2 regions of the Sodalis sp. RH20 genome follow, and region 1 is predicted to be linked to the other one. Evidence: predicted binding sites of a transcription regulator. Region 1 holds the regulator's gene; the other holds the start of a gene.

Region 1 (8,041 bases):
TGGATATAATCCGCATGACGATCGATAAATTCAATTTGCTCTTTAAACTTTAATAAATCCATGCACATTAAAGAAGGGGATATCTTCATATCGGTTACCTATTTACTGATAAGTCGATCTAAAGCCACGGCGGCGATAATCAATCCCCCCATGACAACTAATTGGTAATACGTTTGCACCTGAAGAATATTAAGGCCATTGTTAATCGTGCCAATAATTAAACCACCAATTACCACCGAGAATATTCGTCCCTTGCCGCCAAAAAAACTGGTGCCGCCGATAATGGCGCTGGCGATGGCATAGGTCTCAAAGCCAATGCCGGCCAAAGGCTCGGCCGCGCCCAAGCGCGCGGTGGATACCACGCCGGCGAGCCCGGCGCAGATGCCGGAAATAATAAACACTACCAGCATATGGAATTTAACGTCGATACCGGAAAAAAATGCCGAATTTTTGTTGCCGCCCAGGGCGTAAATATTTCTGCCAAGCCGGGTGCGCGCGGTAATAAACCACAGGATAACCGCAATGATCAAAGCAAAAATCACCGGTACCGGAATACCCAGCACGCTGCCGGCAAAGAAGTTAACAAAGCCGAATGAGAAGCCGTACACCGAGTTGGCATCGGAAATGACCAGGGTGATGCCGCGAAAAATAGCGTTGGTGCCGAGGGTAATAATAAAGGGATGCAGGCCGGTCCAGTTAACCAGGCAACCGTTGATGGCGCCCAATAGCCCGCCGACCACCACCCCGCCAATCAGCGCGGCGGAGACCGGGTCAAGACCCGCCAGCATCAGCTTGGCGGTCACCATGCCCGACAAGGCCAGGATAGCCCCCACCGACAGGTCGATGCCCGCCACCAGGATGGCGAAAAACTCGCCCATGCCGATCAAGACCGTTACCGAACTCTGTACCAGGATCTGGGTAATATTGTTGGTTTTCAGAAAATATTCACTGGATATAGAGCCGAATATGGCAACAATAATCGCCAGGATAAAAAACGTGCCGTACTGATCCCAGAATTTTTGGAAGTTAAAGGTGGCCTTCTCCATTTTTATTTCCCTCAGCTTTGTGGCAGAGCCCACGTCATAATATCTTCTTCCCCGATACTCTCATTATTGTCAAGAATATGGGCTAATGTCCCTTCGCAAAATATTGCGATACGGTCGCATACGGTAATGATTTCCGGCAGTTCGGATGACACCATCAATATGGTTTTTCCCGTGGCGGCCAATGTGCGCATCACCTTATAAATTTCCGCCTTGGCCCCGACATCAATGCCGCGGGTAGGTTCGTCAAAAATAATAACCTCCGGCTCGCAGCAGAGCCATTTTGATATCAATACCTTTTGTTGGTTGCCGCCGGATAACTCAGTGATATTTTGGTCCACCGAACTGCATTTCAGCGATAGCAGCCGCCGCTGCGTTTCCGCCAGCTGCCTTTCCTTATCCGGATTAAATAATCCCAGAGCACCTTTATAGCCGCCATCCTTAAGGCTTTTGCTGATGGCGATATTCTGCGCAATGGAAAAATTATCAAAAAAGCCGTTTTCACGCCGACTTTCGGTGATATATCCCATGCCCTTCTTCAGGGCGTCCAGCGGCGAAGAGGGCGTGATATCGACGTTATGCAGCATCACCTTGCCGCTGCTTTTCGGTTCCACGCCGAAGATGCAGTTCATGAATTCGGTGCGTCCCGACCCCACCAGTCCGGCAAAGCCCATGATTTCGCCCTTTTTTACCTGGAAGGAGACGTGCTTGACCCGGCGTTTATCCCGGCTGGTGATATTCTCCACCGCAAAGATGATATCGGCGTCCCCCGTGTCGCCGCCAACCTTCTCCTTAAGGGAGCGAAAGCGGTTTTGCAGCTCGCGTCCGACCATCAGCCGGACAATATCATCGTTGGTCACCTGTCCCATCTGCCCGGACGCGACGCTGCTGCCGTCCTTTAGCACCGTATAGCGGTTGCAGATGCGGCGTATTTCGTTAAGCTTATGCGAAATATAGACAATCGCCGTGCCGTCCTGGCGCAGCTGGTTCATGATCAGGAACAGGTAATCCACTTCGTTATAGGTCAGGGAAGAGGTCGGCTCGTCCATGATGATCACCCTGGCGTCCAGCATCAGGGTCTTGGCGATTTCCAGCATTTGCTTTTGGCTGATGGACAGGTTGCCGACCTTCTCGTCAAGCCGTATTTTCAGCCCCACGCGCAGCAGCATAATAGCCGCTTTGGTACGCATGTCGTGCCAGTCCACCACGTTTACGCCGAACACTTTTTTTACCGGCAGACGACCGATAAATAAATTCTCCAACACGGTTAATTCATCGATAACGCTTAATTCCTGGTAAATTATTCCAATGCCCAATCTGGCAGCGACTTTATGATCAAGCTTCGCGTACTCAACATTATTAATTATTATTTTCCCCGCAGTCGGTTCGTAAATACCGGAAAGTATTTTCATCAAGGTTGATTTGCCGGCGCCGTTTTCACCTAATAAAGCATGTATCTCATTAGGGTATATTTCCAGGTCAACTGATTGCAACGCCTGGACGGGACCAAAGGATTTGGCGATCCCCTCCATTTTAATATATGGAGTGCTCATATTACTCTCCGGATTAATGACAAGACGGCGGGAATAGGCGGTCTTGCGGCACCTGGACTATTTGGTGACTAATATAGAATCGACGGTTTCAATTTTCGGCTGGGCATCAAGCGCAATCAGCTTGCCCGCTTTCACCGTATTCACCAGGATGGCCAGGCCGTTGGCGCCGATTTCCGCCGGATTCTGGGCCACGGTGGCGGTCATCATGCCCTGGGCGACCATCTTGCGCGCCTCGGGAATACCGTCGGTGCCGACCACCAGGATCTTGCCGGTCTGTCCCGCGTTGGCCACCGCCTGCGCCACGCCCATCGCCATGGTATCGTTGGCGCAATAGAAGGCCTTCAACTGGGGATGACGTTGCAGCACATTGGTCGCCACGTCCAGGGCCTTGATGCGATCCCAATCCGCCGGCTGGCTGGCCACCAGCTTGATATGGCTGTTGGCCTTGAACTCCGCGGTCGCGCCGTTGCGCCGCGCCTCGCCCGAGGCGTTGCCGGCCTTGCCTTCGATAATGGCCACTTCGCCGCCCTGGGCGCCCAAGCTATCGATAATAAATTTGGCGCCTTTCGCGCCGACCGCGACATTATCGGTGGTGATAAAGGCTTCGACGTTGCCCTTGGCCTTGGCCAGGCTGGCTAAATCGATTTTTTCGTCGAGGTTAACCAGGTGAATCCCTTTCTGATAAGCCTTGGCGACGGGAATCACCAGATTCACCGCCGATAAAGGCGCAAAGGCGATGCCTTTATAATTCTTATTGGTTAAATCCTCGAATAATTGTAATTGCGATTGGAAGTCGCCTTCCGACGGTGACGCGAATATATCCACCGTCACGCCGAGATCCTGGGCCTTTTTCTCAATGCCTTGTTTCATCTCTACCCAGAAAGGGTTGGATAATGTTTTAAGAACAACGGCGTAATCGGCTGCCGCGTGGACCACGGTGGACAACATCAGTCCACAGGCGGCGCCACCGGCCAATTTAAGAAATTTATTCATTATTCTATCTCCAAAAGAGAATTATTTATAATCACGCTTCAGGTACTTGGTAATGGAACTCGTTTTTTCCAGGTTTTTATTCGCCAGCTCGATATCCTGCCGCGCTACCGAGACATAAAACGCATCCAGCAGCGTAAGCTGCAAAATACGGGCCGAAGCGTTTCTGCCTAATAACGGCGTTTCCGGCGCCGGTGAACAAATATTAAAATCAGCCAGCTGGGCTATGGGGGAATTGCTGCTATGGGTAATACAAATGATCTTGGCCCCATTATCCTTGGCAATCGACACCACCCGTTTCAGATCGCTGGTGCGGCCCGAATGGGATACCACCAACGCCACATCGCCCGGTTGCAACAGGGAGGCCGACATCATCATCAAATGCGCGTCCAGGTAGGCATTGCAACGCAAGCCGATTTTCAGGAATTTATGCTGCACGTCCGCGCAAATGGAATTAGAGCCGCCGACGCCGTACAGCTCGCGCTGATGGCCGGCAAAAAAGCATTGGGCCGCCTGCTGGATGACGTTGGCGTCGACTATCGCCTGGCCTTCGACAATGGTGCGTACGGTCAGGTTAAACACTTTGTTGACCACATCCTCCGGGCTGTCGGTGGGCGAGAGTTCGGCGGTGATATCATGGTCGGCATGATCGAAATACTCGACGATGGCGCTGCGCAGCTGGCGAAAGCCGCTGAAACCGAGAATTTTCGACACCTTGACAATCATGGCTTCCGACAGGCCCAGACTCAGGGCCACCTCTTTGATCCCCGAGACGTCGGTGAGGTTGCCGGGAGATAAAAACCACTCCACTATCCGGCTTTCGTTTTCAGTCATGCCTTCTTGTTTAATACGAATATAAGGAGCAATGCCTATGCCGCGCGGCATATCGTTTTGCAGTTCCGCATCATTCATCTGGACTATCTCTGGTGATTAACATTGCCTGTCACTATATCACCATGGCGAAAGTTTAAAATCTGCTGCGAACTTCACGTTTTTTATTAATTTATAAATTAACTTTTTGTGTAAAAATCGAGTCATCGATCCGGGTTAATTTCAGGAAGGTATTTTTGGCTATATTAATTCAATAAAATCATATAATTAAAATGTATCTTTTGTTGTCGCTTACTGCTGACAGCGAAAAATAGCTTTATCATCAGATTCACAGAATAATTTACCCGGTGAAAAAATCGCAATAAAAACGCTGTCGTTTCAATGGATTACGCAAATTAGCCCAAAATAGCGTCCCAGGGCCTCTATTTATTCTTTATTTATTTTTATTTTCTGTGAAGTTTTCTGGAGTTTGCCGGCGGTGAGCACGGCGGTGATTGGCGGATACGACGCTTGTCGACGCGCTTCGGGAAGGAAACGTTACCAGGGAAGGGGACGGGCGGCGTTTAGCCTCATTGAAAAAAAATCGTTGCAGGGTGAGAAAGCGGCGCGATAACAGCCGCTTTGGAGAAACGGACCGCGCCGCGGTTATTCTTTTACGCCGTTGAGCATATCGGCGTGATCGTGCAGCGTTTCGTCTTCGCGGCAGTTGCCGATTTCACAATGCCCATACAGATATAAGCTATGGTTGGTCAGCTTGATATTGTGCCTTTTGGCAATATCACGCTGGCGCGCTTCGATGAACTCGTCGCGAAATTCGATAACCTTGCCGCAGTCCAGACAGATCAGGTGGTCATGATGATACTGTTGCGTCAGTTCAAAAACGGATTTGCCGCCTTCAAAATTGTGGCGGGTTACGATACCGGCGTCGTCAAATTGGTTTAGCACGCGATATACCGTGGCCAGGCCGATTTCCTCACCCATATCGATCAGTTTTTTGTACAGATCTTCCGCACTGACGTGATGGCATTCCGGATCTTGCAACACTTCCAGAATCTTCAGTCTGGGAAGGGTGACTTTCAGGCCGGCCTTCTTCAATGCAATATTATTGTCAGTCATGCGGGTTTAGTCCTGTTACTTTGATAATCTGATTGTAGGCTAACTTAGCCTATAACATCGGTCGGCCCGAAAAATGTGACGCCGTCTCATTATAAGACTGCCTGTCCAAAATGAAAACCGCGCCTTGTTAACAACTATAGCCCGTTTCAGGGGGCGAATTCTGCAACATTTTGCTAAAAAGGGTGGAACCGCTGCGCTATTGTACCGCGTTGTGGATAAAAGTTAAAAACTTGTATCTATTAATTTGAAAGGATTTAGTTATCAGTGAGGTTGGCGGCGCCGTCCCGACGCCATGACGGCAACCGATTCCCTTGCCGGGCGCCGCGGCGGCGGCACCCTCCCGCACGGCTTGACTTTAGCTGAGCTGCAATTCAGCGCTGATTTGCTTCACCCAGCCGTCCACGCGTTCATTGGTCAGCTCGGGCTGGCGGTCTTCGTCAATGGCCAGGCCGATGAAGTGATTGTCGTCCGCCAGTCCTTTCGACGCTTCGAAATGGTAGCCGGCGGTGGGCCAGTGACCGACGATGGTCGCGCCGTTGGGCTCGATAATGTCGCGAATGGTGCCCATGGCGTCACAGAAATATTCGGCGTAATCCTCCTGATCGCCACAGCCGAACAGCGCCACTTTTTTGCCGGAGAAATCTATTTCTTCCAGGGTGGGGAAAAAATCATCCCAGTCACATTGCGCTTCGCCGTAATACCAGGTCGGGATGCCGAGCAGCAGGGTGTCGAACCGCGCCAGGTCTTCTTTACTGCTTTTGGCAATGTCATGAACTTCGGCAACATCCGCACCCAGTTGCTTCTGAATCATTTTGGCAATATTTTCGGTATTGCCGGTGTCACTGCCAAAAAAAATGCCTACAGTTGCCATGAATTTGAAAACCTCTTAAATATTATGGATATGTTCCGTAACAGAATCAGCGATGCTCTGCGGCAATCATAGCAGACCCTAATGCGGGGAGAAACTCGCCGGCCGGGTTTTGTCGCAAATTTGCCCCGTTCGCGGCCTTGGGCCCTGGACGGGATGGCGCTTTACCGGGCCGGCAAGTTTACTCCGGATGCGGATCCGCGCCTTGTTGCCGTTCAAGCTCGGCCAGTAAAATCAATTCGATCAGCTCGCTGCGCGACAGGTTTTGCCGGTAGGCCAGCTCATTTAACGCATCCACCGCCTCGGCGTTGATTTTCAGCTCCACCCGGCGCAGGCCGCGCTTTTTATCCCGGCGCAGCTGGTTACGCTTGTTGATGCGCAACTGCTCATCGCGGGACAGGGGGTTCGTCTTCGGTCTTCCCGGGCGCCGCTCATCGATAAATAAATCCAGGGTGGTGCGGTCCGTTTGTTCTTTTGCCATAGGTCATGAAGGGATTGTGCATCAAGAAGCAGGCGGGCAAACCCCGGCCGGCGGCGTGGCTGGCTACGCCGTCGGACGCGCATCGCCCGTAACGTTATGTTTTATGTACGCCGGGGCTGCCATAAAACACAGCGGGCCATGTTACCCCAGCCCGGTAGCAAACGACAATATTAAACTCGCGGGCGCTAATCCCGGCGGCGGCCCGGTCTATTCTTCCAGGAAACGGGCCAGGGCGCGCATGACCGCCGCGGGTTTTTCCGCATGAACCCAATGACCGGCGCCGGCGACCACATGCGCCCGCGCCCGGGGGAACTGGCGTTGGATCGCCTGGCGGTAACTGTCATCCAGATAAGGCGATTTTTCACCGCGGATAAACAGCGCCGGCCCTAGCCAGGGCGCCGACTCCCGCCAGCCGATAAGCGCCGGATAGTTATCCCACAGCGCCTCGACGTTAAACCGCCACCGGCCCTGGTGAAAGGATTTCAGCAAAAACTGGATGGTTTCCTCATCAAGGGCGTCATGGCGCATGAGCGCCGCCGCCTCCGTGCGCTGTGTGACGCCCGCCGCCTCGACGCGCCTGAGCGCGGCGAAGACGTTGTCATGGTGGCGGGTGGGGTAGGCCACCGGCGCCATATCGATAACCGCCAGCCGCGCAACGCGGCCGGGCGCCTGGGCGGCGAGGGTCATGGCGACCTTGCCGCCCATGGAATGGCCGATGAGGTGACCGGCGTCGATATGCAACGCATCAAGCAATTCGATCACGTCCCGGCTCATGGCGGCATAACCGGCATCGTGGTCATGGGGGGACAAGCCGTGATTGCGCAGATCAATCTGCAGGGTGGCGTGGTGTTCCCCAAGCGGCCTGGCCAGCACGCCCAGGTTATCAAGGCTACCGAACAGCCCGTGCAGCAATATCACCGGCAGTGCTTCACCCGGCTGCCGGGCAGGTTGCAGACGATAGTGTAATTTCATCCTGATCCTCATGGCGATAACAGAGCCTGATAGCCTATCATGAGTTATCCGTCCCGCGGCCGTAAAAAAACCGGCGGCGCCAGGAAGGCCCTCGGGGGAAATTCCGACTTTTTACCGAAGCCGGATACTAGCGCTATTCGCGGGGCAGGTTTAGCTTGTATAATCCTTTTGATTGATTTATGAGAAG
Region 2 (8,041 bases), 910 kb from region 1:
CCGATAAACCGGCGCCGGCTAAAAAGGCCCCGGCGGAGAAGGCCAAGGCGGAAGCCGCGCCGGCCGCCGCCGATAATAAAACGCCGACGGCGAAGGAACCGGCCAAAAAAAGCCAGCCCGGGAAGACGTATAAGGTTGCGGCCTGTCCCGATCTCAACGCCCCCCAGGTGGCGGAGCTGATTAAACAGGACTACACCCAGAATCGCTTTCCCCACACCGACGACGATAAAAAGGCCCTGGGCGGCGATACCATTGTCGCCCAGGTCAACCCCGAGGATATCACCGGCAACGGCGACAACTGGCAGGCGCCGCTGAAAATTCGCGGGCAAACCGCCGATCGCGCCTATGCTGTGAACCTTGATTGTGAAAAAGGTGAAATAAGTTATTCCCTCCAGCAATAACACTCCCTGCCGGACGCGCGGCGTGAAATGCGCGTCCGGACATCGGCGGCCACGCTATCTTTGCAAACCCTTTTAACAACTTGACACAATATCCGCTAGGTTAGGACATGTGGCGCCGGGCACCGTCCGGCATACACCACCTAAAGGGGAACGGCAATGAATCAGTGGCTGCAGAAAATCCAGACCCTGGTCCAGCAAAAGGGCGGGCCGGGGGATCAGGGCGGCAACCTGGCGGGCCTGCTGGCGCCCGGAGCGCTTGGCGGGCTGGCCGGCCTGCTGGTGGCCAATAAATCGTCACGCAAGATGATGGGCGCGGTGGGCAAGAACGCCCTATTTATCGGCGGCGGCGCCGCGATAGGCGCGGTGCTGTGGGACCAATATAAAAAACGCGTGCGCGAAACCCATCAGCACGATGCGCAGTTTACCCAGCCTCCCACGCCCATTGACCGTCGCACGCAGCGGCTGGTGACGGCCCTGGTCTTTGCCGCCAAGGCCGACGGCCACATCGACGACCATGAGCAACGGGCCATTCGGGACAACCTGCAGCAGTTGGGACTGGGCGAGGATGTGGAGCATCTGGTCCAGGACGCCATCGCCCAGCCGCTGGACCCGGCGCGCCTGGCGCAGGATATTCACAGCGAGGACGAGGCCCTGGAGATCTATTACCTCAGCTGCGCGGTGGTCGACGTCGATCATTTTATGGAAAGAAGCTATATGGATGCGCTGGCGCTGGCGCTGAAAATTCCTGATGACGTAAAAACCGGCCTCGAACAACAGCTTAAAGCCCAGATAACCGCCGTCCCGCCACGCTGACCCCCCGTTGCCGGCGCAGGCGATAAAATCGGCTGCGCTTGGCAACCCGGCATATTCGTGCCACTCTGTTTCTTATGAGAAATAAGGAAGGGTGCGTATGAGATTTCCCCCAATAGCTGAAAAAAGACCGCATAACCTGACCGTGCATGGTGAGACACGCGTCGATGATTATTACTGGCTGCGCGACGACAAACGTGAAGACCCGGCCGTGCTGGACTACCTGGCCCAAGAGAATACCTATGGCCAAGCCATGATGGAGGGCCATGAGGAGTTGCGCCACCGCTTATTTACCGAAATGGTGGAGCGCATACCGCCGCAGGATCGCTCGGTACCCTACGTCCGGCGCGGTTATCGTTACCAGAGCCGCTATGAGCAAGGCAATGAGTACGCCATCTATACCCGCCAGCGCGCCGATCTGCCCGAAACGGCCGAATGGGAGATCCTGCTTGACGGCAACAAGCGCGCGGCGCAAAGCGAGTTCTATACCATGGGGTCGCTTGAGATCAGTCCGGATAACGCCATCATGGCGGCGGCGGAGGATTTTCTGTCACGGCGCCTGTACGGTATTCGTTTCAAGAACCTGGCCCGCGATTCGTGGTATCCGGAAGTGCTCGAGGATGCCTCGTCGGGTTTTGAATGGACCAGCGATTCACAGATCCTCTACTACGTGCGCAAGCATAAAAAAACGCTGCTGCCCTACCAGGTCTACCGTCACCGGGTCGGCACCTCGCCGGCGCAGGATGAGCTGGTGTATGAGGAAAAAGACGACACATTTTATGTCAGCGTGCATAAAACCACGTCGGAACGTTATATTATTATTGCGCTGGGCAGCACTACATCGGGCGAGATCCTGCTGCTGGACGCCGACGATCCCCAGGCCAGCCCGCAGGTATTCCTGACCCGCCGCCATGACCATGAGTATTCGCTGGATCACTTCCAGGGCCATTTTTACGTCCGCTCCAACCGCGAAGGCAAGAATTTTGCCCTTTACCGCTGCGAAACGGGAGATGAGAAATTGTGGCAAACGGTGATCCCGGCCAGGGACGATGTGGTATTGGAAAACTTTACCTTATTCAGCGATTGGCTGGTGGTGGAGGAACGTCACCAGGGCCTGACCAGCTTGCGGCAGATGCATTGGCAGACCGGGGAGGAGAAGGGCATCGCCTTTGACGACCCCACCTATGTTACCTGGCTGGCCTACAATCCCGATCCGCACAGCGCGTGGCTGCGCTATGGTTATTCCTCCATGACCACGCCGACCACGCTGTTTGAGCTGAATATGGATACCGGGGAGCGCAGGCTGCTGAAACAGTCGCAGGTGAAAAATTTCGACGCCGAGCACTACCGCAGCGAGCGGCTATGGGTTCCCGCCCGCGACGGCGTCGAGGTGCCGGTGTCGCTGGTCTATCGCAAGGATCTGTTCCAGCGCGGGCAAAATCCGCTGCTGGTCTACGGCTATGGTTCCTACGGCAGCAGCATGGATCCCGATTTCAGCGCCAGCCGGCTGAGCCTGCTTGACCGCGGATTCGTCTTCGCCCTGGCGCATATCCGCGGCGGCGGTGAATTAGGCCAGCAGTGGTATGAAGACGGCAAGCTCTTCAACAAGCTCAACACCTTTAACGACTTTATCGACGTCAGCCGGCATCTGCTGGCTAACGGCTATGGGGACGAAAAACAAGCCTTTGCCATGGGCGGCAGCGCCGGTGGCCTGCTGATGGGCGCGGTGATCAATATGGCGCCGGATCTGTTTAAAGGCGTGGTGGCCCAGGTGCCCTTCGTGGATGTCGTGACCACCATGCTTGATGACAGCATACCGCTGACCACCGGAGAATATGACGAGTGGGGCAATCCGCAGGAAAAAGAATACTACGACTATATCAAGCGCTACAGTCCGTATGATCGGGTCAGCGCCCAGCCTTACCCGCATCTGCTGGTCACCACCGGTTTACATGACTCCCAGGTGCAGTATTGGGAGCCGGCCAAATGGGTGGCGAAACTCCGGGCGGTGAAGACCAACGACAATCTGCTGCTGCTGTGTACCGACATGGACTCCGGCCACGGCGGCAAATCCGGGCGTTTCAAAGGCTACGAAGGTATTGCCATGGAGTATACCTTTATCCTGTCCCTGACGGACAAGGCGCCGCCGGCGGCATAAAACGGCGGCGAAAGCCTCTCAGGCGGCGCATTTCATTTATTGATGCGCTGCGTCTGAGGACTGCTTCAGGTAATGGTTAATGCTGTAACGCATATCCGCCGACAGGTCCTTGAGGTTGTTGAGCATCCATTTCAAATAGCCGGGGTCCTCGCGCGCGATCCGTTCCATCGGCTGGCCCCGGTATTTGCCGAATTTTAACGTCGTAAGCAGGGTGGTTTCATTGCTTAAGGCCGCCATTTGCTCGGCGCTCCAGCCGGAATCCCCGATGATTTTCACCAGCAGGGCCGCGGTGACGTAACAATCATACAGGGCGCGATGGGGATAGAGACCCTCCGGCACGGCGACCTCGAGACCCAGCGCATAGCGCAGGTACTGGTTGCTGTATTTCAAACCCGGATAGAGCTTGCGCGCAAGCTTGACCGTGCAGATCCATTGACCATGCATTTCCGGCAACATGCGCTGGTCGAATGCGGCGTTATGCGCCACGTAATACGGGCTGCCGTGATAGCGGCCAATCACCTTGGCGATACGCGGCTTATCCTCGACCATGGCTTCGGTGATATGGTGGATGGCCATGGCCTCGTAGCCGATGGGCCGGTCGGGGTTGACCAGATCGCTCATGGCATTGCATAACCGGCCGTCAACAACGTCCACCGAGGCGACTTCCACGACGCCGCCGTCCAGTCCGCAGGTTTCGGTATCGATAACACGAAAAGACATGACGTTACCTGTCCAAGGCTAAATAAAAAAGCCATTATGCCCTGAATAGCGCCGACAAAAAACCCGCATCAGATGCGGGTTTAATATGGGTTAGCCTTACACGATATCAGGCTGGGTCTTTCTGTTACGCTTGTCGGCGCGTTTTTCTTCCGGCGATTTCAGCGGTTTCTTTTTGGTGTCTTTCTTACGATCCATTCCCTTACTCATATTTACCTCTCTGTAAAAGAACCGGAAATGTAGAAATGATTAACTGCCTGTTGGCACTGATAATCAAGTCATTTTGTGCTATTTTGCCGCACGGCGGACAGCGCCGCGCGGGCCGGCAAGCCATGCAGCGCGGGCGTGGCGCGCGGCGCCTGCTTGCCTTCCGGCCGTTGGTTCAGGTACGTGCCGGGGCATTGCCAGTCCAGTATAGGCCATTGGCGAATTATTTTCGTGGCTCATATGGCAAACGGGAAAAATTCAGCGACGCCTGGCGATAAAAGGCCACCCGTTCGCGAAAATAAGCGCGCAAAGGCTCCGGCTGTTCCCGTTCCACATGCTCGGCGACCACCGGCATATTGTACCGCTCCTTGAACGCCACGCCGGACGCGGCCAGATCGACATTGATCTTGTCCATCGCCTCGCTGCCCAGTGTGGCCAGATTATATTGCATACCGCCTCCTGCCGCTTGTAAGGTCAATGCTGCTAAAAATAAGGTACTGCGCGGCAAAACGCAAGGGTCGGCGGGACAGCGATACAAATAATAATCGTTTGTATTAACAGCCGACGCAATAATATGGCTATCATTGTCCGAAATAATGGCCTGGCGTATTCATAATACAAATAAGAATACCTATCACTACCATTAATAAATAATGATTTTATAGAAAAAATCTCATTATAAAAATAAATAACCTTATGAATTTAATACATAAAAAATATTAAATTACTCATTGGTTAAATTATAGTGTAATTTTTGTTAGCATTTGGGCATAATGTTTATATTCGTATTGGCGTAATCATCATAAGGAAGCCTGCCCATGCTAAAACAAGAAATGGCAATAAAGCTTAACGAGCAACTCAATCTGGAATTTTTTTCCGCCAATCTTTATCTGCAAATGAGCGCCTGGTGCAGTGATAAGGGCTACGAAGGCGCATCGGCCTTTCTCAAGACCCAATCTCTGGAAGAGATGGACCATATGCGCCGCCTGTTCGACTATCTCAACGATACCGGCACCATGCCGGTGCTGGGCGCAATCGAGGCGCCGCCAACCGGTTTTACCTCATTGGCCGAGCTGTTTAAGCGCACCTATGAACATGAGCAGATGATCACGGTGAAAATCAACGAACTGGTCCATGCGGCGATGATCTCCCAGGACTATTCGACGTTTAACTTCCTGCAGTGGTACGTCTCCGAACAGCACGAAGAAGAAAAATTGTTTAAATCCATCCTCGACAAGCTGGCGCTGGTGGATACCAATAACAGCGGACTGTTCTTTATCGATCAGGATTTGAAAAAAATGAACGGTGGCGACAATACGGCCGCGCCGATGTAAATCCCCGCGCGGACAGTGGTTTGCTCGACTTCAGCCCCGGCTGCCGTTATCATCAGTTTGCGTCCAGGCAAACCGGTAGCAGCGCCGGGTTTTTTGTTTCCCAAGAATAAACGAATAACCGGCAATGCTCCCGCGGTGGACCGCCAAGCGTCGGTTTAACCGACAGGATACCCGTTCAGTCTTAGGAAACGACATCGATGTCAAGCCAACCTTTTACCGCGCCCCTGTTGACGCTGTTAGTCACTGCCCTGACTTTGTTGGGATCGCAACAGGCCCAGGCGCATGCGCACCTGAAAACGCAATATCCGGCGGCCAACGCCACCATGACCGCCGCGCCGCAGGCGTTAACGCTCACCTTCAGCGAGGGCATCGAGCCTGGCTTCAGCGGCCTGACGCTAACCGGCCCCGGCAACACCGTCATCCCCACCGGCGCCATCAAGGTCGACCCCGCCAACCCTAAGCAGGTCATCGTGCCCATTGAAAAGCCCCTGGCCGCCGGCGAGTATCAAGTGCAATGGCATGTGGTATCGGTGGACAGTCATAAAACCCAAGGCAATTATCAATTCAGCGTTAAATAGATGCTAAGCCTGGCGGAGTGCTATTCCGCCTGCCGCTATCTCCATATCGCGGCGGTGATGCAGGCGTTCGGTACCGCCCTGTTTTGCGAGTACCTGGCGCCGCCCGCACTGCGCGCCGGCCTGCGCGCATCCCTGGGCGCGCCCTTGCGCGTTCTGGCCTGGGTCGCCCTGGCGTCGGCGGTTGTCCTGCTGGGGTTGCAAGCCGGGCAAATGGGGGACGGCTGGACGCAAACCCTTTCCCCCGCCATCTGGGCGGCGGTGCTCGGCACTGCCTTCGGCACTGTCTGGCTGTGGCATATGGCTATCGCGCTGGCGGCGGTGTTGGCCGCGGGCCATGGGCCGATGACCGCCATCAGGCAGCGGGCATTGCTCGCCGCCATGGCCGGCCTGCTGGCAAGCCTGGCGCTGGTGGGCCACACGGCGATGAGCGAGGGACTGCGCGGCGTCATGCAGCGGCTCAATCAAATGGCGCATCTGTTTTCCGCCGCCTGGTGGCTGGGCGGGCTGCTGCCGCTGCTGTTTTGTCTGCCGCTGCTACGCGAGACGGCGCGTCCGGACGCGCTGCGCGCGCTGATTCGTTTTTCGCGCAGCGGACATGCTGCGGTGGCGCTGGTCATTTTCACCGGTATCGTCAATACCGCGCTGGTTCTGGGCCATTGGCCGCTCGATGGGTCGGCGCCGTACCAGCGGCTGCTGCTGATAAAAATAGCCGTGGTGGCGGTGATGGTGATCCTGGCGGTAACCAATCGTTATGCCGTGGTTCCCGCCATGGCGCGCCACCATCCCGCGGCTATTCGTATCTTGACCTTGCTGACGCTTGCGGAGATGATTCTTGGTAATCTGGTACTGATTTTGGTGAGTATTTTCGCCACGCTTGAACCCTGATCACATCCTGGCGCCGCCCAGGCGTCAGGTCCAATAGTAGGATAAAACATGAAAACCCGGAGTATCGCGTTATTGCTGTTAGCCTTTACCGCCCAGGCGGTCAGCGCGGCGCAAATTATCACCGTCAGCAAGTTTCAGTTCGGCAAGCAATGGGCCTTTACCAAAGAAGAGGTGCAATTGCTCTGCCGCCCGGACGGCTCGCTGTTTGCGCTGAATATGAGCACCCTGATGCAGTATCCCCTCAATGAACCGGCCACCCGTGCCATGGCCAGCGGCCAGGTCAACGCGACGCCCATTGACGCCATCCTGCTGGACGACCCTGCTAATCCGGGGCACAAGATGAGCATCGCGCCGTTTGTCGAGCGCGCCGGCCAATTGTGCAACGCACCGGGCTGAGATGCCGGGATAGGACCCACTTGCCGGCTGCGGGGCAGGGATATGTATAGTGAGCTTATAGTTTAATATGTTAATAATTATAAGTGTGCTTGATATCACAAAGTTATCATTTGGTGAAACAATAGCGCCGGTAATGCGAGGCCGGCGATGGAAAAATCCCTGTGCGTCTCTATACTCATCAAGTGTAAGGCTAAACAGCTTACATTAATGCCAACTTTTAGCGCACGGCTCTCTCCCAAGAGCCATTTCCCTAGACCGAATATAGGAATCGTATTCGGTCTTTTTTTATAAGGGTAGGGTAATCAACTACTTATCTAATAAATCAGTCACTTAAGCCCATCCTGTTCTACCGTATTCTACCCACTATGACGCGCTGTAGACACTTTGTAGTCATTCAAACCGGCTAATGGGTTGAGATGGATCGCGTCTTCCAGATGGTCGGGGGTCGTGGCCATTCCGTTTTAAGCGTGGCAACACGCCTCGATATCACCACACACAGTCTTTATGCGTGGATAAAGAAGTACGGCCCAGATTCTTAGGTAAATCAAGACCAGT

What was found. The regulator Fur, encoded in region 1, represses iron uptake genes when iron is present. The targets are predictions, from matches to a motif close to ATAATAATGAGAACNACTATCAA.
Region 2: a site for Fur is predicted at 4,909-4,931, ahead of ftnA (non-heme ferritin). Genes of this name have one in related genera too.

The regions. Positions count from the first base shown of each region.
Region 1 covers NZ_CP178733.1:3,218,458-3,226,498, reverse strand. Annotated here, with positions in the region: gene alsE (D-allulose 6-phosphate 3-epimerase) at 1-89, opposite strand, end outside; gene alsC (D-allose ABC transporter permease) at 99-1,046, opposite strand; gene alsA (D-allose ABC transporter ATP-binding protein AlsA) at 1,058-2,596, opposite strand; gene alsB (D-allose transporter substrate-binding protein) at 2,654-3,589, opposite strand; gene alsR (transcriptional repressor AlsR) at 3,611-4,498, opposite strand; gene fur (ferric iron uptake transcriptional regulator) at 5,063-5,533, opposite strand; gene fldA (flavodoxin FldA) at 5,889-6,404, opposite strand; gene ybfE (LexA regulated protein) at 6,583-6,882, opposite strand; gene ACL2XM_RS14875 (alpha/beta fold hydrolase) at 7,090-7,854, opposite strand.
Region 2 covers NZ_CP178733.1:2,313,286-2,321,326, reverse strand. Annotated here, with positions in the region: gene ACL2XM_RS10715 (YebF family protein) at 1-401, shown strand, start outside; gene ACL2XM_RS10710 (tellurite resistance TerB family protein) at 558-1,214, shown strand; gene ACL2XM_RS10705 (S9 family peptidase) at 1,312-3,369, shown strand; gene exoX (exodeoxyribonuclease X) at 3,406-4,089, opposite strand; gene ACL2XM_RS10695 (DNA polymerase III subunit theta) at 4,517-4,744, opposite strand; gene ftnA (non-heme ferritin) at 5,112-5,627, shown strand; gene yobA (CopC domain-containing protein YobA) at 5,825-6,205, shown strand; gene copD (copper homeostasis membrane protein CopD) at 6,206-7,090, shown strand; gene ACL2XM_RS10675 (YebY family protein) at 7,139-7,486, shown strand; partial or broken gene ACL2XM_RS10670 (IS3 family transposase) at 7,903-8,041, shown strand, end outside.